Regions from separate parts of the Paenibacillus sp. Z6-24 genome, predicted to be linked through region 2. Evidence: riboswitches for the same ligand, from Rfam matches in the RefSeq annotation. Region 2 holds a riboswitch; the other holds the start of a gene.
The links. A riboswitch is a leader RNA that binds a small molecule or an ion and turns the genes downstream of it on or off. The one in region 2 is predicted to bind cyclic di-AMP.

Region 1 (11,659 bases), 2.2 Mb from region 2:
AAAAAAGAATTTGTGGACAACCGCGATATTCTATTACCGACACCGGACATAACTTTTGACCGCAAGCTAGAACTGGATCTTGGTCGTGTGCACTGTATTGTGGAGCATGTCGGCGGAGATCATTCTTCTGATTCCTCGATTATTTATATACAGGAAGATAAAGTATTATTCGTCGGCGATGCACTATATCCGAATATCCATGTTACTCCCAACTGCTATACACCAGCCACCACTTTGAAGCTCATCCAGTCCCTGCGCAAATATGATGCAGATCTTGTGGTATTGTCTCATCATGCAGAAATCTGGGATACGGAGCGGTTCCACCAGGAGTTGGTGCTGCTGGAGCGTACGGCCCGTCTGGTACAGAATGCCGAGTATGACCGGGATCGAGTGGTTCAGCTGTTGACCGATCAATATGGCAGAGCGCTCAACGACTATGAGCAGGAGACCATCGATCTGTTCATCAATGGGCGAGATCTGGAAGCTCAAGTGTAATTATCCTGTCACGAATTGTCGCCAATCCGGATAATCTTTGGCTCAAGCCATGAGAAATACCCTGCCCGAATCATCGGAGCAGGGTATTTGGATATCCATAGGTATCAGAGAAAACTCCTTCCTACGGCTCGAACAATCATCTGGCTTAAGTAAAAACCGGACAGTTAACGCAGTGTCTGACGCAAAGCAGCCTGTGCCTCGGCATCACGAAAAATATGCAGCTTGCCATTTTCTACCATTCGCATACGCGGACCGGCAAATCCGCGCTTGATCAGCTGCTTGCGCATGTAAAGCATCAGCGCCCAGTGGCTGACCACAAGAACATGCTCGGCCTCCGAGGAAAGGATCACATCAAGCGCGCGGTCAATCCGTGCTTCCGTCTCGGCAACCATTCGTTTGTAACGTCGACTCAGCAGAGGAGCAATCCGGGCAAAGGCTGCCCAGCCGATAAACGGAAAGCGTAGCTCGGTCTGAAAGGTAGGCGGTGTAATCTCCCGCAGTTCGGACATAATAATGATTTCGCCGGGATAAATGTACTGGGCCGTTTTAAGTGCCCGCGGCAGATCGCTCGCAAAACACTTTTCCCAGTTCAGTCCCAGCAGATCAGTCTGGCCTTCTTCAATGTCGGCAACATCGTACTCTTCCAGCCAGGTGACCAGCTCGCGAACTGTCACCATTTGCCGGATGGGGAATTCCTTATTCACTTTGAAATGGCGGACAAGCCCTATGGTCTTCATCACGAGTCTGGTATAACTCCTTATCGTTATTATGTTACAATATAGCTTGTTGGAACGGTTCCAATCAAGTGTGGAACCCGATTCAGCCGTGCACATTCGATAATCGGCAGCAGCTTCCGTATACAATGTATACCCGTTTCTGCGAATGCCGAATTGTTTTGGAGAAAGGAAGATCATACCATGAGTCAGTGGGAATATAAAACATTAAAATTACCTGCAGCCGGTTTTGTAAATGGTAGAGTCGACGGTCATCTGCTTCAGGAGGAGCTTAACAATCTTGGATTTGATGGCTGGGAGCTGGTATCCTCCTTTGATACGACTGTGAGCCAGGGGGACCTCGGCGAGATCGTCCTCATTTTCAAACGCAGCGCTCTTCTGGATTAATCGGGAATTACATAGAGAAAGGTACAGGCAGCTTGTGTTCGGTAGATGAATACAAATAGCACAGATTGGTTTAAGTTAGAAGGAAGGAGGCTTGTATATGATAGGAACATGGATCGAGGAAATCAAGTCCATTTTGAGACCGGAGATGAGCAGCCTGGAAGATTTTTTGCTGCCGCCTGCCGGAGATATGGAGATCACTCATGCCGAACAGGTGATGGGAGTGACTTTTCCGGATGAATTGAGGCAGCTCTATCATATTCATAACGGGGAATCCCGCAACGGTCCCGGCCTTTTCTTCGGGCTTCAGTTTTTGAGTCTGGACGATATGGTGAGCGAATGGAAAATATGGTCGGACCTGCAGCCGGAATATCAGGAACTGGGTGATCATTATTCCATTCCATCCGGCTGGATCAAGGAGCAGTATATCAACAAAGGCTGGCTTCCATTCTGTCATGATGGTGGAGGCAATCATCTTGGAATTGATCTGGACCCTGCCGAAAAAGGCATTGTCGGACAGGTGATCAATTTTGGCAGAGATGAGGAAATGAAACATGTGATCGCGCCCAGTTTGGGCGAATTTATTCATTTTATGCGGGATATGGTCCGCGAAGGCAATTATACGGTTGTGGAAGAAGAAGGCATGGGCTACTGGGTATACGGACGCAGTGATCAATCCCGTCTGCTCAAGGATGCCCAGATGTATGCGATGGGTGATATTATCCAGCTGCCTGAGGGAGAAGAAAGCGACCAGCTGGATACCTGGTTTGCGAGTCTGGACCCGGTCTGGCGCGATCTGATTACGGAAGGATACGGAGATGCGGAATCTTTTGTAACGGCGAGTCAGATTTATTTGCCGGATGCAGAGCTGACGGATGCGAGCCCGCTGGCTCAGTGTATCCAGGTGCGCGAGCTGCTGCTGAACCGTAATGCAATTGATGACATTACGCCTCTGGCACACTGTCGTGAGCTCAAAAAGCTGCATCTGTTCCGTAACCCGATACGTGATCTGTCACCGCTGCAGAATCTGCCTTATTTGCAAATTTTGAATATCGAGGATACCCAGGTACAGGATTTGAAGCCGCTGACTGCTCTGACGCGTCTGTATGAGCTGGACTGCCGGGGCACGGCGGTGCAGGATTACTCTCCACTCGCCGAGATGACTACACTGCACAAGCTGGCGATTTCGGCTCCGACACGTCAGGCAGCTGAATTTATTGCCAGCCTGCCCGAGCTCTGTGAACTTACCATTCTGGGGGCGGATGAATGGCTGCCGGAAGACTGGGAACAGCTGGGCCGCATGCTGCCGCTGCGCAAACTGTATATTGGTGGACTGCATGACCGGAATATCCAGTACTTGAGCGGATATAACCAGCTGGAGAGCCTGACCCTATACGAATCTCACATTGAGGATGTCTCTGCGCTGGCTGATCTGCCGGCACTCAAGGAACTCAAGCTGATGGAAGGATGCCTTATTGGCAATCTGGAATCGATCAGCGGCTCGGTCACACTGGAGAAATTCACCGGAACGTTTGCCCAGTTTGAGCTGCTCAAAGATGCCTTTGCCCAGTATGTCAATTTCTCGCAAATGATTGGAGAAATGACGGACGAACAGCAGGATATCTGGCTTCGTCATACCCGCTAATTGTAGAGAAGAGCAGATGAACAGAACAATAAACAGAGTGATTATACAGGCATAAGTGAACTGTGAGACGGAGCGCCCGGAGCGCTCCGTTTTTTTGGCATGCAAACACCGATTCGAATCGCCGGGGCAAGATTAGTGTAGAATGGTGATTGAAAGGAATGACATAATTGTTTTCATGATTTTGCAAGAATAACTGAATACATACTTGCAAACAATGTCGAACTTAAGAAAATCAAAGCAAGATAGAGCAAAACAGAGGTTGAGATAGATAAAAAATTAATAATTGTTGCAAAGGAACAACTGTGAACCAGCAAGGTCTATTTTGCCTTTTCCTTCACCTTTACAGTTAGCAAGGACAGGCGTAATATACATTTCAGGATTTAGAGATTCACAGATTTCATGTGCAAATCTGGAATCAGCGACTGCTATAAATAGGCAGTCCTTATACTTGGGTTTTATGTTCTGCAATTGCTGAGTTTCCGGGTTTACCGGAAAACGGGGGAACCAATGATACAGTAAATATTGGTGGTGTGAGAGCCACCATATTGACTGCAAGGGGTGAATCCTTCAGGCTGATCACCATGGTATCGGCCCTGAAGGTAGGGCGACTCTCACCGCCCGAATCCGACAGCTAACCTCGTAAGCGTAGATGGAGAGAGGGAGTGTGAACTTGTGCCACCATGACACAGGGTATAAAGGCTCTGTGTTTTATTATGCTTTGAGCAACATGCAGGAAAACGTCGCAACGCTTAGTTTCCATTGAACATGGAGAGCGGGGGAACCAAACGTCATAACAGATACGGACTGAAATACAGTTCATACTTGGCATGACATGGGGTGAATTCCGGATACTACCGGAACGGGCAATCTTCCAGCCCGAACCCGACAGCTAACCTCGTCAGCGTATCAGGGAGAACTTATATCCGGCTTATCACAGATGTGAAGCTTGTTTGTACTGCATTCGGTGAATGCGTATGACAGGTAAAGCAGCTGCAAGGAAGCCTGGAGAAAAGTTCTGCTTTTCTCCAGGCTTCTTTTTTTGCGCCAAACTTTGCTAAAATCGCATCTGTAATTAAATTAAATACAACTAACAACGAGTTGTAGATGACATAATTCAGGTGATAATGCAGCCGTCAAACAGACAAAGGGATATAACCAGAGAGTCTGTATTCTGTACAGGCAAAGGATAGGAAGCTGAACTTATTATGAAGGAGCAACAAAATTATGCTGGACATCATGATGATTGTATTGGTAATACTCATCGCATTCGCACTTGGAGGACTGGCTGAATGGTCATCCCGAGTCATGGGAGAAAGAGGGAATGACAAGTGACCTGGTTACTGTGGATCATTATTGCTGGTTTGCTGGTGTATCTGTGTTATGCCTTGATTTATCCGGAAAAATTTTAAATAGGCAGGAGAGAGTGTTGTGAGTATTCTTCCATATATCGGCATTGTAGTAACCCTGATTATCATCATTTTGCTGGCGCGTCCGATGGGCAATTATATCGCCCGGGCATTTGATGATACCCGGGGTCGGTTGGATCGCTGGTTTGGCCCTCTGGAAAAAGGAATTTACCGTATTGGTGGTATTCGTCAGGACAATCAGACCTGGAAACAGTATGCAGCCGCCGTACTGATCAGCAACTCGATATTAATTTTGATTGTTTATCTGATTTTCCGATTGCAGGACAAGCTGCCGCTTAATCCGGCAGATATTGGGGCAATGAGTCCTGATCTGGCTTTTAATACGGCAGTCAGCTTTATGACCAATACAAACCTTCAGCATTACAGTGGCGAGAGCGGATTGTCGTTATTCTCGCAGATGACCGCTATTGTGTTTATGATGTTTGTCTCACCGGCTACGGGTATTGCGGTGGCAATCGCCTTTATACGTGGACTGGCTGGCAAGCCGTTGGGCAATTTCTTTGTGGATTTGACCCGGGCGTTGACCCGTATCCTGCTTCCCATAGCTACTGTAGCCGCGATTATTTTGATCGGTCTGGGTGTACCGCAGACCTTGCAGACTGGAGTGACAGCCCAGACGCTTGAAGGTGCACAGCAGCAGATTGCCACAGGACCTATGGGAACTTTTCTGGCGATTAAAGAACTTGGTAACAATGGAGGGGGATTTATGGGAGTCAATTCCGCGCATCCGTTTGAGAATCCGGGTGGGGTTAGTAATATGCTGCAAATTATAATGATGCTGCTGGTTCCGGTTTCCCTGCCATTTACATATGGCAAGATGGTTGGCAATCGCAAACAAGGACGTGTACTGTTCGTCTCGATGATGATGATGTTTATCGTGATGCTGAGCGTGTCGCTCTTCAGTGAACACCAGGGCAATCCGCTGATTCAGCAGGCGGGTATCCAGCAGGGTACAGGTTTGATGGAAGGCAAGGAAGTACGTATCGGCGTAGAACAATCTTCCTTTTACTCGGTCGTTACAACGGCATCGGAGACAGGAGCAGTCAATACGATGCATGATACCTTAACTCCAATCGCAGGTATGATCGCTATCGGCAATATGATGCTGAATACGGTCTTTGGCGGTTCGGGAGTCGGTATCCTCAACGTACTCATGTATGCCATTATCGCAGTATTCCTGTCCGGGCTGATGGTTGGACGAACCCCGGAATTCCTGGGGCGCAAGATTGAAGGTAGAGAGATGAAGCTGATTGCAGTTACGCTGTTGATTCAGCCGCTGCTCATTCTGGCGCCGACAGCTATTGCGCTCATGACATACCCGGACACCATTTCCAATCCGGGCTATCACGGATTGACACAGGTGCTGTATGAGTTCACTTCCGCTGCTGCCAATAACGGTTCGGGTTTTGAGGGACTTGGCGATAATACAATATTCTGGAATGTATCGACCGGTGCAGTGATGTTTATTGCGCGTTACTTCTCGATGGTGACGCTGCTGGCTGTAGCAGGATCTCTGCTTATGAAGAAGCCGGTGCCGGAGACAAGTGGTACACTGCGTACGGATCAGCCGCTGTTCGGTCTCGTATTCGTGGTCGCTGTAGTGATTGTAGGCGCACTGACCTTCTTCCCGGCACTGGTACTGGGACCGATTGCAGAACAGCTGACTTTGTAAAAGGATCGGCTGTCCGGAATATGAGCCGGCTGCCAACTGCAAATGTATAACCAAATCAAATCAAGCACAGCTAAAATAGAGACATTTCAAGTGGAGGAATCAGCAATGAAAAATCAAGCTTCCGTGATGAACCGGGAACTGATTAGCAAGGCTTTGCAGCAATCGGTGATCAAGTTAAACCCAAAATTGATGATGAAAAATCCGGTCATGTTCGTCGTTGAAGTTGGCCTGCTGATCAGCATTTGGCTGATCTTTATACCGAATGCTTTTGGAGAGGCGGTATCGACCGGCTTTAATATAGCGGTGGCTGTTATTTTACTGTTCACGATACTGTTCGCCAACTTTGCCGAGGCGCTGGCCGAGGGACGGGGTAAAGCGCAGGCGGATTCACTGAAAAAGACCAAAAAGGAAATCATGGCTCATCGCGTGGAGGGTGACCGCATTGTCGAAGTGCCTTCAACCGATCTGCGTAAAGGCGATATTGTCCAGGTCTCCCAGGGAGAGATGATCCCGGGTGATGGTGAAGTGATCAAGGGACTGGCATCAGTGGACGAATCTGCCATTACCGGTGAATCGGCTCCGGTAATCAAGGAAGCAGGCGGCGACTTCAGTTCGGTGACCGGCGGTACAATGGTAATCAGTGATGAGATCAAAGTACGCATAACAAGCGATCCCGGCGAGTCCTTTATGGACCGGATGATCAGTCTGGTCGAAGGAGCCGAGCGGCAGAAGACACCTAACGAGATTGCTTTAAACACAGTATTGATAAGCTTGACGATTGTCTTCTTGATGGTTGTGGTGACACTGCCGTTTATGGCTAATTATCTGGAGATTGATCTGGCTGTGCCTGTACTGATCGCGCTGCTGGTCTGTCTGATCCCGACGACAATCGGCGGGCTGCTGTCAGCGATCGGGATTGCCGGGATGGACCGGGTTACACGATTTAACGTACTGGCCATGTCAGGCAAAGCGGTAGAAGCTTCCGGCGATATCAACACCATCATTCTCGACAAAACAGGTACAATCACTTACGGTAACCGGATGGCAAGTGAATTTGTGCCAACAGATGGTCATTCTGCACAGGAGGTCGGTTACTGGGCAGCAATCAGCTCGACTTATGATGAGACACCGGAAGGGCGTTCCGTACTGGAACTTATGAAAAAGCAGGGCTGGAATTACGATCAGGAATTGGGGATGGGCGTGGAGATTATTGAATTCAAAGCAGAGACACGGATGAGCGGACTAAATCTGCTGGATGGACGCAGAGTGCGTAAGGGCGCTGTCGATGCAGTCAAAAACTGGGTGACCGAGCAGGGCGGGACCATTCCCGCTTCGCTGCAATCCAATAGTGATGCGATTGCCTCGGCAGGGGGTACGCCGCTGGCAGTAGCGGTAGACAATACGATTTACGGATTGATTTACCTTAAGGATACGGTCAAGACCGGTATGAAAGAACGATTTGAACAGATGCGAAGCATGGGGATCAAGACCATTATGTGTACCGGTGATAACCCGCTGACAGCAGCGACGATTGCCCGGGAAGCTGGTGTGGATGATTATATCGCGGAAAGTACACCGGAAGACAAGATTGCCGTTATCCGCCGTGAGCAGGCAGAAGGCAAACTGGTAGCAATGACCGGCGACGGTACGAATGATGCTCCGGCACTGGCACAGGCCGATGTGGGGATTGCGATGAATAGCGGTACGGTAGCAGCCAAAGAAGCGGCGAACATGATCGATCTGGACTCTGATCCTTCTAAAATTATCGAAGTGGTAGCAATCGGCAAACAGCTGCTGATGACACGCGGCAGTCTGACCACCTTTAGTATTGCGAATGATATTGCCAAGTATTTTGCGATTATTCCGGCCATGTTCATGGTAGCTATTCCGCAGATGCAGCTGCTCAATGTAATGAATCTGCATTCACCGACCTCGGCGATTCTGTCGGCACTGATCTTTAATGCGGTTATTATCCCGATTCTGATCCCGCTCGCGATGAAAGGTGTAACCTACAAGCCGATGAGCTCCAGCCGCCTGCTGCAGCGTAATCTGTTTATTTATGGCTTTGGCGGCGTGGCGGTTCCGTTTATCGGGATCAAGCTGATTGATCTGCTGATCCAGTGGTTTGTCTGAATTCGATAGTAATCGTTTCCCTGTGTACCTGAGCAAGATCAATCGCCTATTCGGAAAGGAAAGAATAAACGTGAAAAATGTATGGATTACCTTACGTACGATTGCAGTATTGTTTGTCCTGTGCTGTGTGCTGTATCAGCTTGTCATTACCGGAGTTGCCAGAGTTGTCATGCCGCATCAAGCGGCTGGCAGCCTGGTCTATAACAGCAATCATGACGTGATTGGTTCCGAGCTGATTGGACAGTCATTCACCGATCCTCATTATTTTCAGAGCAGAGTATCCAGTATCGATTACAATGCAAATGGTTCCGGTTCACCGAACTATGCTCCTTCCAATCCTGAACTGATCAAGCGGATTGAACAATCGGTTACTACATGGCAGAAGCAGAATCCGGGCGTATCGGCATCTTCTCTGCCGGTGGATCTGATTACCAATTCTGGTTCTGGACTGGATCCAGATATTACGCCTCAGGCAGCGGCAGCCCAGATTCCCCGAATCAGTCAGCTGACTGGTCTGTCTGCAGAGCAGCTAGAGTCGATCGTAAGCAATAATACGACTCCTGCACAGCTTGGCATCTTTGGTGAGCCGGCGGTAAATGTACTGAAGCTGAATCTGGCTGTACAGCAGCTGCGTATACAGTCGTGAGTACGTTTCGACGCAAAACACCGGAAGAACTGCTGCAAATGATTGCCAAACTGCATCATGGCAAACTCAAAGTCTATATTGGGGCCGTTAGCGGCTCCGGTAAGACTTATCATATGCTGCGGGATGGTCAATTGCTCAAGCAGGAAGGTATCGATGTAGCCATGTGCGCCGTATCCACACTCCACCGGCCGGAGACGGTACAGCAGCTGGGCGACCTTGAACGAATCCCGAGCATTCACTGGATGAAAACGGACAAGCAGGGACAGCAGACTGAAATGAAAGACCTGAATATCGAACAAATTGTGACCCGCAATCCGGAAGTGCTGCTGGTTGACAATCTGGCTCATCACAATCGACCGGAAGCAAGACACGCTACCCGCTGGGAAGATATTCAGTATCTGCTGCAGCGCGGTATCAGTATTATGGTCACTGTGAACGTATATGAGCTGGAAGGGGTAGCTGAACTGGCGCGGCAGTATATCGGTCGTGAAGTGGAGTGTACCGTCCCTGCCAATGTGCTGGAACAGGCAGATGAAGTTCGTCTGATTGATGTAACGCCGGAGGTGATTCTCCAGCGTTATTTTGCCGGTCATTTGAATAACAGTGCAGACCGTGAGTATTTTGAAAGAGGGAACCTGGCCGTACTGCGTGAGCTGGCACTGCGCACCGTGGCAGAAGGAGTAGGCGGTACGCTGGAAAAGCATCGGGCCGAGCAGGGGCTTACCGGGCCAATCGGAACTGCGGAGCGAATTATGGTATCGGCGCAGTATCACTGGAACGGTTCGATCTATATCCGGCGTGGTCAGCAGATTGCCAGGCGACTTAGTGGAGATCTGCTGGTCGTTTCATTTTGTAATTCAAACCGAAAGCTAACGAGAGAAGAACAGACTTTTAAAAATGCATTTCGTGAACTGACCCGGCAGATTGGCGGTACGTTTGAAGAAATTCCGATTCGATCGCGCCGGATGCTGCCAAGACAGATGGTTCATTATGCCCGTGAACACCAGGTGACCCGGATCGTACTGGGGCATTCCCGGCAGAATCGCTGGCAGGAAGTGGTGAACCGGTCGGTTATTAATGGGCTGCTGCTGTATACGCGGGATATTGATATTTTCTTGATGGCGGATCGGGCGGAGCAGGAGGGAGAGCGTATTCTGCCTGCCCGCACGGGAGCAATCAAGCGCGATGAAGTCTACCGGCGTCTGCTTTCCGAAGAAATCAAACGCAAAATTGACCGGATCAAGCGGGGAACATTTAAAGTATATGTGGGCGCAGCACCAGGTGTTGGAAAAACTTATACGATGCTGAGAGAAGGAAATGAACTGCTTAAGCAGGGCATTGATGTAGTGATTGGACTGCTGGAGACACATGGCCGCAAGGAAACAGCCGCTCAGGCTGCCACACTGCCGATGATTCCCAAATCCCGAATCGCTTATGGAGACCTTCATCTGGAAGAAATGGATCTCGATTCCATACTGAAGTGTAATCCGGAAGTGGCGCTGATCGACGAGCTGGCGCATACGAATGTACCGGGCAGCCGCAACAGCAAGCGGTATGAGGATATCCGTGAGCTGCTGGATGCGGGCATTTCGGTTATTTCCACTGTCAATATTCAACATCTGGAAAGTCTGAATGATGCCGTGGAGCGAATTACCGGAATTCGTGTGCGCGAGACGGTTCCCGATTCGATTCTTCATCTGGCGGACGAAGTGGAATTGATCGATGTAACTCCACAGACGCTGCAGCAGCGGATGGAAGAAGGCAAAATCTATGCTGCTGCCAAGGTAGAGCAGGCGATGAACCATTTTTTTAAACTGGGTAATCTGATTGCACTGCGCGAACTGGCACTGCGAGAAGTGGCGGATGATGTGGATGACCGGCTCGAATCCTGGGAGCGTCTTGATTCACTGCGGGGGCCATGGCACCGGGAAGAGATTATTTTTGTCGGGGTAAAACTGGATCATGAAGCCGAGCGGCTGATCCGCAGAGGATTTCGGATTGCTTACCGGCTGAAAGCCAGATTGATTGTGACCCATATTCATATGGGAAAGCCGCAGTCGCTGGCCGGAGAGGCTGCTGTCAAAGCGGATAAATTCGATAAGCTCACTACCCGGCTCGGCGGCGAATTCAATATCCAGTATGAGCCGGATTGCAAGGAACTCACTCATCTGGCCCGGATTATCAACGAAGAGGCCCAGAAGCATCAGGCTACACAGATGCTTCTGGGCCAATCCAGCACTCCCCGCTGGAAACGGTGGGGAAGAGAATCGATATTACGCAAAGTGCTGCGTTATGCACGCAATATGGATATTTTGGTCGTAGCTGACAGAGATTGAAGCATTCAGCGGCTGTGACCTTTTTTCGGTCAGGGAGTGAAATGATCAGGTCCATGCTGGTCGTAATGTTCTTCGTATCTTCGCAGCACTCCGGCAATCTGACGTGCAGATAATGGTTCAAACAGGTATTCATCCATACCCGTCTGAAGATGGTGTCCATGCTCGCTGGCTTGTTCTGCTCCAGCGA
Region 2 (11,659 bases):
CGGTCACGATCAGGCGCATCTGTCCCTGATGAATATGACCGTGTCCCGTAATGCTTTTGGCAGACAGCGGGAGAGCTTTGAGACGGATCTGGAAGTCAGAGGAATCGATGAACCGATTCGTGCAGTATTTATCCGTGCACCGCTGATTCAGGAAGTCGGCGAAGGTGTGGAAGTATTGTCTGTGTATCGGGATGAGATTGTAACGGCAAGGCAGGGACATTTGCTGGCCTGCTCCTTCCATCCGGAACTGACGGACGATTATCGTCTTCATCAGTACTTTGCGGATATGGTGGCACAGTCACTGTCTGCTGCCCATTAATCTGTCTATTGCCGCTATACAGGATGAAGCAGTAGGTTCATCCTGTATGTAGAAACGCAGGAACGTATACAAGCAGGAATGTATAGGATAGACCATACCTTAACTCTTGGCAGCTTCCGCAGACAGGATCGTATTTCTCTTTGCGGATTGCGGCAAGTTCTCACTTGCCCGGTACAGTGTAGTGTTCTTCCAGCAGATTAGAGCCTTTACAGGCTGCTGCGGAAGGACTGCCCTGTCGGCGAAAAAGAGAACCGGGAGTTAAGGTTATTTTATTAGGAGGGGTTATTTATGTTAGATGTCAAAATACTGCGTAATGACTACGATCGTGTAGCCACAGCGCTGCAAAACCGCGGCAAATCGCTGGATCTGATCGCAGGCTTCCCGGAGCTGGATACCAAGCGCCGCGAGCTGCTGCAGGAGACCGAGCAGCTGAAAAACCGCCGGAATACCGTATCCGGAGAAGTGGCTCAGCGTAAAAAAAATAAAGAAGATGCCGAAGAACTGATTCTGGAAATGCGTCAGGTATCCGATCGGATCAAAGCATTGGACGAGGAAATCCGTAACCTGGAGACCGAGATCGACGCGCTGACCCTGTCCATTCCGAACTTGCCTCACAGCAGCGTTCCTGTAGGTGTATCCGAAGACGATAATGTGGAAGTACGACGCAATGGCGAACCACGCCAGTTTGATTTCACACCAAAAGCACACTGGGATGTGGCACAGGATCTGGGGATTCTCGATTTTGAAGCCGGCGCTAAGGTAACAGGGTCCCGTTTTACTTTTTATAAAGGAATGGGTGCACGTCTGGAGCGCGCGTTGATTAACTTTATGATGGATCTGCACAGTGAAGAGCACGGCTATGAAGAGATTCTGCCGCCATATATCGTTAACCGTGATAGCCTGGTAGGTACGGGCCAGCTGCCGAAGTTTGAAGAAGATCTGTTCAAACTGACTGATTCGGACTACTATCTGATTCCTACAGCTGAAGTGCCGGTAACCAACTACCATCGTGAAGAGATTCTGTCCAAAGAAGATCTGCCCAAGCACTATGTTGCCTACAGCTCCTGCTTCCGTTCCGAAGCCGGTGCAGCCGGACGGGATACACGCGGTCTGATTCGTCAGCACCAGTTCAACAAGGTCGAGCTGATTAAACTGGTTGAACCGGAGACTTCTTATGAAGAATTGGAGAAAATGACAGCCAATGCGGAGCGCGTACTGCAGCTGCTGGGTCTGCCATACCGTGTACTGGCTCTCTGTACCGCCGATATGGGCTTCAGTGCGGCCAAAACTTATGATCTGGAAGTATGGCTGCCGGAAAGCAATATGTATCGTGAGATCTCTTCCTGCTCGAACGTAGAGGACTTCCAGGCGCGCCGTGCAAGTATCCGCTATCGAAAAGACAGCAAGGGCAAGCCGGAATTCGTACACACGCTGAACGGTTCGGGTCTGGCTGTAGGCCGTACGGTAGCTGCCATTCTGGAGAACTACCAGCAGGAAGACGGAAGTGTCGTGGTACCTGAAGTGCTTCGTCCGTATATGCGCGGTGTAGAAGTAATTGGCGGTACAGCGAAATAAAAGTTGTCATGACTAAAGATGTATGATATGATATTTGTGTTGTGCAATATTAGCATTTAATGGAGAGGTACCGAAGCGGTCATAACGGGGCGGTCTTGAAAACCGTTAGGGTGCAAGCCCACGTGGGTTCGAATCCCACCCTCTCCGCCATACATCTACAATAACCAAGTCGTTCCGAACAGGGACGGCTTTTTTTGTGTTTCTGTATAATACCCGCTTGATTTATATAGGATGAACCGCCAGTTTATGCCATAATATAAAGGTGAACGTTGTGCATTTTCCATGCAGTTGGAAAAAAGTTGCCACCATGTGGCATGAAAATACGTACATAGAAAAAGGAGGATCGCCATGGCTGTCAAACAACCTCCAGTATCCGAGTTCGCACCGGTAGAACACGGAAGACGTTCACTGAAGAGTACGCTGATTCGCTCGCTGCTGATTGTCCTCGGGGCTATGACGGTAGCCGCTTCACTTGAGCTGTTTCTGGTACCCAATAATATTACGGATGGCGGGATTACAGGCATATCCATTATCATGTCTTTTTTGACGGGATGGAAACTGGGTGTATTTCTGTTCGTGCTGAATATGCCATTTCTCGTGCTTGGTTATAAGCAGATTGGCAAAACTTTTGCTTTATCCACACTGCTGGGCATTACTGTGATGTCGATAGGCACACTGCTGCTGCATCCGGTAGAAGCAGTAGTAAAGGAAACGGTGCTGGCTTTTGTATTTGGCGGGATGTTCCTCGGATTGGGGACAGGACTGGTTCTGCGCTCCGGAGGATCGCTCGATGGAACAGAGATTATCGCTATTTTGCTGTCCCGGCGGTCGGTTTTCTCGGTAGGGGAAATCGTTATGATTCTGAACGTATTTATACTCTGCGGCGCAGGATTTGTATTTGGTTGGGACCGGGCAATGTATTCCATTATCGCGTATTATATTGCTACCAAGGTTATCGATATTACAATCGATGGCCTGGATCAGTCCAAGTCGGTATGGATTATTAGCGAACGAACACATGATATTGGCGATGCGATTATCAGCCGACTCGGAAGAACGGTTACTTATTTATCCGGAGAAGGTGGATTCTCGGGGGAAGAAAAGAAAGTGATTTTCTGCGTCATTTCCCGGCTGGAAGAAGCCAAGCTCAAAGAGATTGTAAATCATTTTGACGAAAATGCATTCATGGCGGTAGGTAATATCCACGATGTCAAAGGTGGCCGTTTCAAAAAACAGGATATTCATTAAAGCCCCCTCTGCAGGAAGAAATTAGATATAATCTGGTACAAAAAGGTGACTATCCTAATTTATGTGTTATATTGAACGGCTTTAGCAGTTATTTATAACCAATTTAAGGTTTGTCATTTAAAATGCTGCCAAAATGGTTTATCATGGATGCGGAGTCCGTAAACCGTTTGCTTTTGACAAGTGGAGCAATACTTCATTGATGGACACAAACGAAAGGGGTAACAACATGAACAAAAGATTGACTGGAAGCCTTTTGGCGATCCTGCTGGTATTTACACTAGCACTGGTAGGCTGTACCAAGAAAGAAGAACCTAAAGCGGCTGTAAAAGCAGCAGCAACCAACGCTGCCCAAATGACATCGTATGCAATGACAAGTCAGTTTAAAATTACAAATCTGGCATTTACAACTGCCGATGGTAAAGCATCTACAGATCCGACCACTGCACAGATTGCTAATACGCTGAAAAATGCGCAGGTCTCTGTAACCGGTATGTATCAAAGCAACCCGATGCAAACGGAAATGACGATGAACGTAAACCTGAGCGATGGCGCTATCAATATCAAGCTGCCAATGATCATGACACAGGAAACCATGTATGTAAAAATTCCGCAAATTCCAATGCTGCCTCTGCCAGAGACAGTAGTCGGTAAATTCCTGAAGCTGGATCTGAAAGAGCTGGCTGAAATGGAAGGACAGGAATATAAGCCGCTGAGCGTAGAGACCAGCCAAAAGCTGTCCCAGGAGCTGTCCAGCGCGGTACTGGATAAATACGATCAAGCGAAATATTTCAAAGATATAGACAAAAAAGATGCAGCCCTGCCTGAAGGCGTGGATGCCAAGCAGGTTGTTCAATTCGCAGTAACGAACGAAAATGCCAAAGAAGCCGTAACCATTTTCGTGAAACAGGCACTGCCAGCTGTACTGGATGTACTATCCAAGGAAGAATACCGTTCTGCACTAAATATCACGCAATCGGATCTTGATGAAGTGAAAAAATCACTGCAGTCTGAAGATTCCCAGAACGAATTCACCAAAACGGTGAATGAGATGGATAAATACATGACGCTGAATCAGTTCCATGTAGATACAGCAATCAACGATGACAACTTCCCGGTATATCAAAAGATGGTTATGGATGCGGTATTCGCCAATCCGGATACCAAAGAAAACGTGAAGGTAGCACTGGAAGGAAGCAGCCAGTACTCCAAAATCAATGAAAAACAAACATTCAGCCTGGGTATTCCAACAGGTGATGATGTTGTAACAATGGATCAACTGCAGCAGGAAATGGGCTACTAAGATCTGGAATTCGCAGCGTAAATGATGAAGACAGGGAAGCCGCTTATGCAGCTTTTCACTATTTCAGACAAAAGCCTCACCGTTCATAGCGAACGGTGAGGCTTTTTCTGTTGAGACCCTGATATACCGGCGGTGGAAGAGAAAGAAGGTTCCTCCAAGTCACTGGCGAGAATGGCATAGATCTGATGATCTTCCCACTGGCCGTTAATTTTGACGAGCTGACGGGCAATGCCTTCCGGCTGGAAGCCGCATTTCTCCACTACACGGCGTGAGGCTGTATTATGGGGGATAATTCCCGCCTGGATACGATGCAGCCCCAGAGAGCGAAATGCGTACTCCACAATCAGTTTGACGGCAGCTGTCATATAACCTTTTCCCTGATGAAGATGACTCAGCGAATATCCGATTTCGGCGAACTGACCCACACCGCGCACAATATGACTGAGCGAGATGGTCCCGATCAGCTGCTGACTCTGTGTGATAAAGATGCCAAACAGATATCCCCAGTCCTCTGCCGCTTCCTGGCGGCGCCGGTAGATCAGATCGAGCTGGCTGGCTAATGTAAAGAATTCTTCCGGATACCTTGGTTCATATTGCTGATTGGCTTCCCGGCTCTGAAGACGGAGCTGCAGCAGGGACTCGGCATCATCGGGATGAAGCTGCCGGACATGAATTCCTGTATGGGCATGGTAAAGCTCAATAGACATCGATCCATCCTCCTTTTACTCAGGCTGCAGTGGCTTCGGTTTCTTGAGGCGAAGTCGAAGCTCGCGGAAGAAGCGGGTTAACAGCGAGGCGCATTCTTCCTGCAGAATGCCTTCCAGCACTTCGGTACGATGATTAAACCTTGGTTCCTGGAGCAGATTCATCAGGGTACCCGCACAGCCGGCCTTGGGATCGACGGTACCGTAGACGACATTGGGAATACGGCTCTGTACGATAGCTCCTGCACACATCGGGCAGGGCTCCAGCGTTACGTATAATGTACAGTCTAATAGCCGCCAGGAACTGAGCGATTCACTCGCTTCCCGGATCGCCAAAATTTCGGCATGGGCGGTAGCATCGTGAGTCGTCTCCCGCAAATTATAACCGCGTCCGACGATCTCATTATTTTTGACAATAACCGCACCGATAGGTACTTCACCCAGTTTTTCTGCCTTTTCCGCTTCCCGGATGGCCTCTCTCATCCAGTGCGTATGTTGTTCCATTAAAATTGAAAACACTTCCTTTTTGTATGACTATTTATCGTACTTGTACATCGAACAAATATTCGTTGTTAACAGCTTGTGGATAGAATTGTGGATAACTTTATTTTGCTGTGGAAAACCTTGCTGTGTAAGCGTTCTGTGGATAAATAAGTACAAATAAATCATCCGAAATGCCTGAATATCATGATTTATGCCCTTATATAATTGTAGGCAATACCGGATTTCTTTTCAATCGGCTAAGACAAACAGATTGATGAAAAAGCCAAAAACAGGCGGATACAGAATGCTCTGTATCCGCCTGTTTTGAAGAAGATCGCGGTGTAACTTATTATTTATTATTTGTTGTTATCTGAGATCGATTGAAGAGTAGGTTTCACGTCATTGTCTACATATTTACGGACAATGGCCACTTCAACCCGGCGGTTCTTGGCACGACCCACATTGTTGCCGTTACTGTCGATTGGGCGATATTCACCATAACCGATCGCACTGAATTTGCGCGGATCCAGATTCTTGTTTAGCAGCATAATCTGCATAAAGTTGAGTGCACGATCCGAACTCAGATTCCAGTTGGATGTATACCGGGAATTCGAGATTGGAATATTGTCCGTATGGCCGGAGACAATAACATCGTAATTTGGAATTTCCTGCAGAATGAAGGCCAAGGACTTGGCGAGCTTGCGGGAGTCTGGCTTCACGGTAGCCTGTCCGGAAGCGAACAGGGTATTATCACTGATTGTAATGCTCAGTTCGGACTGGTTCAGCTTGGTAGTCAGCTGAGTGCTCAATCCATTTTCCTTGATATACTTATCCAGCTTGCGCTTAAGGTCTTCCAGATCCTTCTGTTCCTGCTTTTTCAAATGCTCGCGCAGTTTTTGCTTGGAATTGGCTGATGTATCCTGAGGTGAAGCAGCTGCTGCAGCTGCTGTTGAATCCTGAGGATCTTTGTTCGGTACTTTACCTGCAGTTGGAGCCATCGCGTTCTCGTTAAGTACGCCTGTACCTCCGGAAAATGCAGCACTGAGTGCCTGAGCCATCTGTTCAAACTTGGCTGCATCCATTGAACTCATGGAGAACAGGGTAATGAACAGAGCGAGCAGCAGCGTCATTAAGTCGGAATAGGGAAGCAGCCAGCTTTCATCCGCATGCTCCTCATGTGGTTCATGCCGTTTACCCTTCTTGCTCACTGGCGTTACCTCCTCCATCAGCATCCATTGCAGCTACTTCTGTAGGGGTCAGGAACACAGACAGTTTCTGGCTGATGGCCATGGTTGATACGCCTGATTGGATAGACAGAAGTCCTTCGACCATCATCAGCTTTACTTCGACTTCTGTTTTGGACAGACGCTTCAACTTGTTGGCCATCGGATGCCAGAGTACGTAACCACTAAAGATACCGAGAACGGTTGCGATAAACGCACCGGCGATTGCGTGAGACAGTTTACCCATATCACTCAAATCGGCAAGTGCAGCGATTAGACCTACTACGGCACCGAGTACGCCGAGTGTAGGAGCATACATACCTGCTTGGGTAAAAATTAGGGCACCCGAACGGTGACGCTCCTCGGTTGCATTAATATCTTCCATCAGAACATCCTGAACGAATTCCTGATCGTTACCATCAATGATCATACGCATACCATTGCGAAGGAAGGTATTATCAATCTCTTCGACTTTGGATTCCAGTGCAAGCAATCCTTCACGACGGGTAATGGAAGCCCATTCCATAAACATACGTACCAATTCTGTTTTGCTCATAAGCGGTTTTTCTTTGAAAATAATACCGAAAAGCTTGGGAATACGTTTTACTTCCGGCATCGGGAATGCCATAAAAATCGTACCTGCCGTACCTACGAAAATAATAACGTATGCTGCAGGGTTGTTGACCAAACTGATCAGTGGAGCTCCTTTGAGCATCATCCCGACAACCAGGGATAAAAACCCAAGTGCCAGACCAATAATTGTTGAAATTTGCATAATACACCTCGTCCATGAGTATATAGTTTATTTCTTGCATCATTCTCTTCCATGGAATGATGGCGTTGCTTGAAAGCTGATACTTTTTTATCGACAGAATATGATACTTTGTTAAGAGTTTTTTGAGTTATAATGGAAAGAAGTTGGCAATTGTGACAATATGGGCAGTTTGGAAGGAGTAGAGGTATGGGAGTAAAACACGGTCGTGATTATGAAGGGATCCTGGAGGATCTGACTACAGCGCTGAATCTGATACCGGACAGCTATATGTTCTTTCATATGGAATCCAAGGAATGGGAAGCTCTGCAGGATAGCGAAAAGCGCGAAGTGCAGGAAGCGCTGGCAGAGGATCTTTTCTATGCACTGGGTTCAGAATCAATGATTCATGTAGGCAGTGGAATTGTTATTTATGATTCGGATACGCATCGTATTAATATTCTGATCGGTGAAGAGGAAATGACTTTTGTATCGCTGATCTGATCATAGATATATCTGGGCGTCTATATAGAACATCCGGAGAGGCAAATTGCCGTTGTACGGAAGCCGGGCTCCAACATAAATGAGAAAGCCCACAGCCTGTTATGCTGTGGGCTTTACTTTGTAATGGGAAAAGCTGCTTCAGATGTGCTGCTGGGTATAAACCATACAGTAAAATGGTTTCATGCCGTCCGGGGTGCGCCGTGTATACGTATCGGTAATCTGAAAACCGGCCTTCTGATACGTCCGGATCGCACGTTGATTCCAGGTGAGCACTTCGAGATCAATTTCCGCCTCCGGATTACGCTGGATAGCTGCTCTCACAATCGCCAGGGTGAATTCAGCTCCATATCCATTGCCGCATAGATCGGGCCGCATTCCGATGCCAAGCCGTATCGTATCCTGGAGAGGAAAAAGCTGGGCAAAGCCAGCCAATCCTTTGTCTGCATCCAGCACAGCCAGATACTGTTGCTCCCGCAGTTCGGGATCTCCAAACTCAATCTCCAGCTCCTGCATCTGGTCCCATGACATCCATCCGTAAATGTCATAAGGCGGTTCATATACCCATTTGCAGATTTCGGCCGCCTGCTGTTCAGTCAGGGGAGCGGTATGGAAATATGGAGCAGAAAGCGGACTCATAAGGGCACCTCCTTATCTTCAATAATATATAACGCATGCTGATATAGCATCATGTATAGTTACCTCAAATTATAAAACTCGGCCGAGGCATGTTCAAGTCTTCTTGCCTTGTTGCCGGAAAAGGGAATGTAGGGAAGAAGAGAGGTTTAGAGGGTGATGGAGAAGTTAGAGAACAGGCATGAGCTACACATTATAATTAAATATTAATTTTTACTGGAAAAAGTGTTTACCATAATTAAAGACAGGGTATTATAATAGTAGACATAACTGCCTGATTCGTTGAACTTCATTATTTTTCGGAACATATGTAACCAATTCCCAGGTCAGTACGTCTATATAAGTAATCCATAAAAAAAACCGCAAAAGATTCTGGCGGGAATCTTCCACGGTTGCTAATTAAATATATGATTAAGATAGAATAGCTGTTAATTATTCGGCCGCATAGTTGCTGTAAGAAAAGTTGCTCATTACACGCTTAGCGCCCACATAACGGTTCTGGTAGTAGTCCATATCAATATTATCAATTCGTACACCTTTGGATGTAGAAGCGTGTGCGAATTGGCTTTTGCTTACCATAACACCTACATGAGAGACGCCTGCCCCTGAAGTGTTAAAGAATACCAGATCCCCAGCTTGCAGATCACTTTTGGATACCGCATCGCCCACTTGATACTGAGAAGTAGATTGGCGAGGCAGATTGATATTCATTTGACCAAATACATATTGAGTAAACCCGGAGCAGTCGAAACCACTGAAGGATGTTCCACCAATACGATAAGGTGTACCCATGGCTGGTTCGATGATCTGGTCCATTTTGGAATCTGCGTTTGCACTGCTATTCCCCATAACAGTAAACGCAATTGCGAATCCCATTAGTGCGGCGGTTAGTTTCTTTTTCATATTCAAAATCATTTGTCCCCTTCCAATGCCTGCGAGGTTAGCTTAAGGATTCGGTAGAAGGTTTCCCCTATGATCCCTCCGAAACAAGATCAATTCACCCAAAACGGTTCCCCCGCTTCCCGGTGCCACGGAATTTGGCTTCACACTTATTGATTGCACCGTAGTCCATATTCACTTCACGACAAATTTCATCTTTTCTGACAAAAGTTACAAGCTTTGTTCTTAAAGTTTACAAAGTTGTTACTAATAACTCGCTGGATTTATTTTAACAGAGGTTTTTTACTTTGGCAAACGTTTATTCAGCCTTTTTTAAGGATAATTGGCTAAATGAATTCGCTAGCAAGCGAGAAAGCCCGTCACTATCAGCTTTGTAATTATTAAAAAAAATTAATCTTTTCTGCTCAGCAGTTGATTTTTACTGCCGATTAAAGCTTATTCTTGACTGTTCTTAACTCTTTTTCGGTTATAATTTTGTAAACTTTATACATTTAAGAGAATTAAATTTGTGTTTTAATTAAAAAAGTGACAAGAATCGACGTGCGTTGGCTTTTAATCCATTATTCGTTACAATAATAATGATGTAATATGTACAATAAATACTGGCGGGCAAATAAGCCCATTTTACCATTATAAACAGTTATTACTCATATATCCAATATAGAAAGGGAGTTAATAGACTTATGGAACAGAATCAATCGGGTAAAAAGGCGGTATCCCTGAATATTATCAGCAGCAGTACCAAGAGCAGCAAGCACAAGGGCTTTGGTGCCGGTGCTATTAATTTGAATAACGTTTCTCCTATTATAATAGATCGTGGTGAAGCACGGATCGATATTGGTGCCATGCATGCCAAGAGCAAAGTGGAGCGAGGCATTAAGTTTACGCCTAACCGTGAGGAAGTTGAGGGCGGACGTCAGGTATGGGTTGTCTGGCTCGCTGTAGACAAGCTCGCCGAAGGAGCAAACTATGCCGGAGCAACTGCCTGTGAGATGTGGATTAACGAAGAAGAGAAAAAAGGCTGGAAAATTCTCGCCGAGCATGTGAATAAACTGGATTATGCAATCAAACGCCGGGTAATGCTCGAAGGACTGGATGAAGAAGCCAAGGGGGCTCTTCGCCAGCTGCTGGTGAGTCATAATGAAGAATGGTGGAATAACTCTTCGGAGGAATTGAAGCAGGCATTGGAACCTCAAGCATAATAATGAAAAAATAGGTAAAAATTTTTAATCTTTTTACAATGATTATGCGTAGGAATAGTATAAGGAAAAAGCTGGAAATCTTGGATGGTTTCCGGCTTTTTATTTGAATAGGGCGGCTGCTGGGAACGATAGACAGCACCCATGAAGAGGCATAATAATTTATTGTGGATACCTCATTGATAATTGGAAAAAAAGGGTATAATTGAGTAAACACCTTTCTATTTCTACCAAAATGGAAAATACCTTTCTCCAAACCGTCATACGTTGTTATAATTGCTATACAGTCATCTTCGTAGGAAAAGCTACCCCTTGCTTGACTAAAATATTCTACAGATGGAGGGAGCAGTATATGCAGAAAAAGAAGGCTGTTCAAACAGGTATACCGGGTCTGGATGATATTCTATATGGTGGCGTCCCGCCCGGAGCTGTAGTTATTCTGGAAGGTGAACCAGGAACCGGTAAAACGACATTCGGTATGCAATTTTTGGTTGAAGGTGCAGTAAAGCATAATGAACCGGGGCTTTATATTACATTTGAAGAACTCCCGGAGCAAATTTATGATGATATGACCGGATTTGGCTGGGATTTACGTGAGCTGGAGAGGCAGAACAAGCTGCGCGTCATATGTATGGAACCGGATATTTTGCTGGAGCAAATGCTGCAACCTCACGGCCTGTTCGAGCAGATTGTGAATGAGATCGGATGCAGACGGGTCGTTATCGACAGCATCAGTCTGTTTAGAATGGTAGGAGATGAAGAGAACGTACGGACGAATGTGTATTCCATCCGTAACATTATGCGTAAGCATACATTGACT

Region 1: another riboswitch for cyclic di-AMP. It lies ahead of kdpF (K(+)-transporting ATPase subunit F); the one in region 2 lies ahead of M1D61_RS21560 (C40 family peptidase).

What each region holds. Positions count from the first base shown of each region.
Region 1 covers NZ_CP096398.1:2,818,100-2,829,758, reverse strand. The annotation lists gene M1D61_RS12165 (MBL fold metallo-hydrolase) at 1-495, shown strand, start outside; gene M1D61_RS12160 (histidine phosphatase family protein) at 660-1,232, opposite strand; gene M1D61_RS12155 (DUF4177 domain-containing protein) at 1,413-1,616, shown strand; gene M1D61_RS12150 (SMI1/KNR4 family protein) at 1,714-3,258, shown strand; cyclic di-AMP (ydaO/yuaA leader) riboswitch at 3,718-3,920, shown strand; cyclic di-AMP (ydaO/yuaA leader) riboswitch at 3,995-4,177, shown strand; gene kdpF (K(+)-transporting ATPase subunit F) at 4,587-4,667, shown strand; gene kdpA (potassium-transporting ATPase subunit KdpA) at 4,753-6,357, shown strand; gene kdpB (potassium-transporting ATPase subunit KdpB) at 6,463-8,490, shown strand; gene kdpC (potassium-transporting ATPase subunit KdpC) at 8,561-9,136, shown strand; gene M1D61_RS12125 (histidine kinase) at 9,133-11,472, shown strand; gene M1D61_RS12120 (ATP-binding protein) at 11,502-11,659, opposite strand, start outside.
Region 2 covers NZ_CP096398.1:4,978,094-4,989,752, reverse strand. The annotation lists gene pdxT (pyridoxal 5'-phosphate synthase glutaminase subunit PdxT) at 1-319, shown strand, start outside; gene serS (serine--tRNA ligase) at 608-1,894, shown strand; tRNA gene M1D61_RS21605 (tRNA-Ser) at 1,956-2,044, shown strand; gene M1D61_RS21600 (YitT family protein) at 2,243-3,142, shown strand; gene M1D61_RS21595 (hypothetical protein) at 3,369-4,442, shown strand; gene M1D61_RS21590 (GNAT family N-acetyltransferase) at 4,526-5,149, opposite strand; gene tadA (tRNA adenosine(34) deaminase TadA) at 5,165-5,650, opposite strand; gene M1D61_RS21580 (flagellar motor protein MotB) at 5,986-6,837, opposite strand; gene motA (flagellar motor stator protein MotA) at 6,821-7,627, opposite strand; gene M1D61_RS21570 (hypothetical protein) at 7,814-8,107, shown strand; gene M1D61_RS21565 (GNAT family N-acetyltransferase) at 8,246-8,743, opposite strand; gene M1D61_RS21560 (C40 family peptidase) at 9,173-9,643, opposite strand; cyclic di-AMP (ydaO/yuaA leader) riboswitch at 9,655-9,793, opposite strand; gene M1D61_RS21555 (YwhD family protein) at 10,324-10,842, shown strand; gene M1D61_RS21550 (ATPase domain-containing protein) at 11,192-11,659, shown strand, end outside.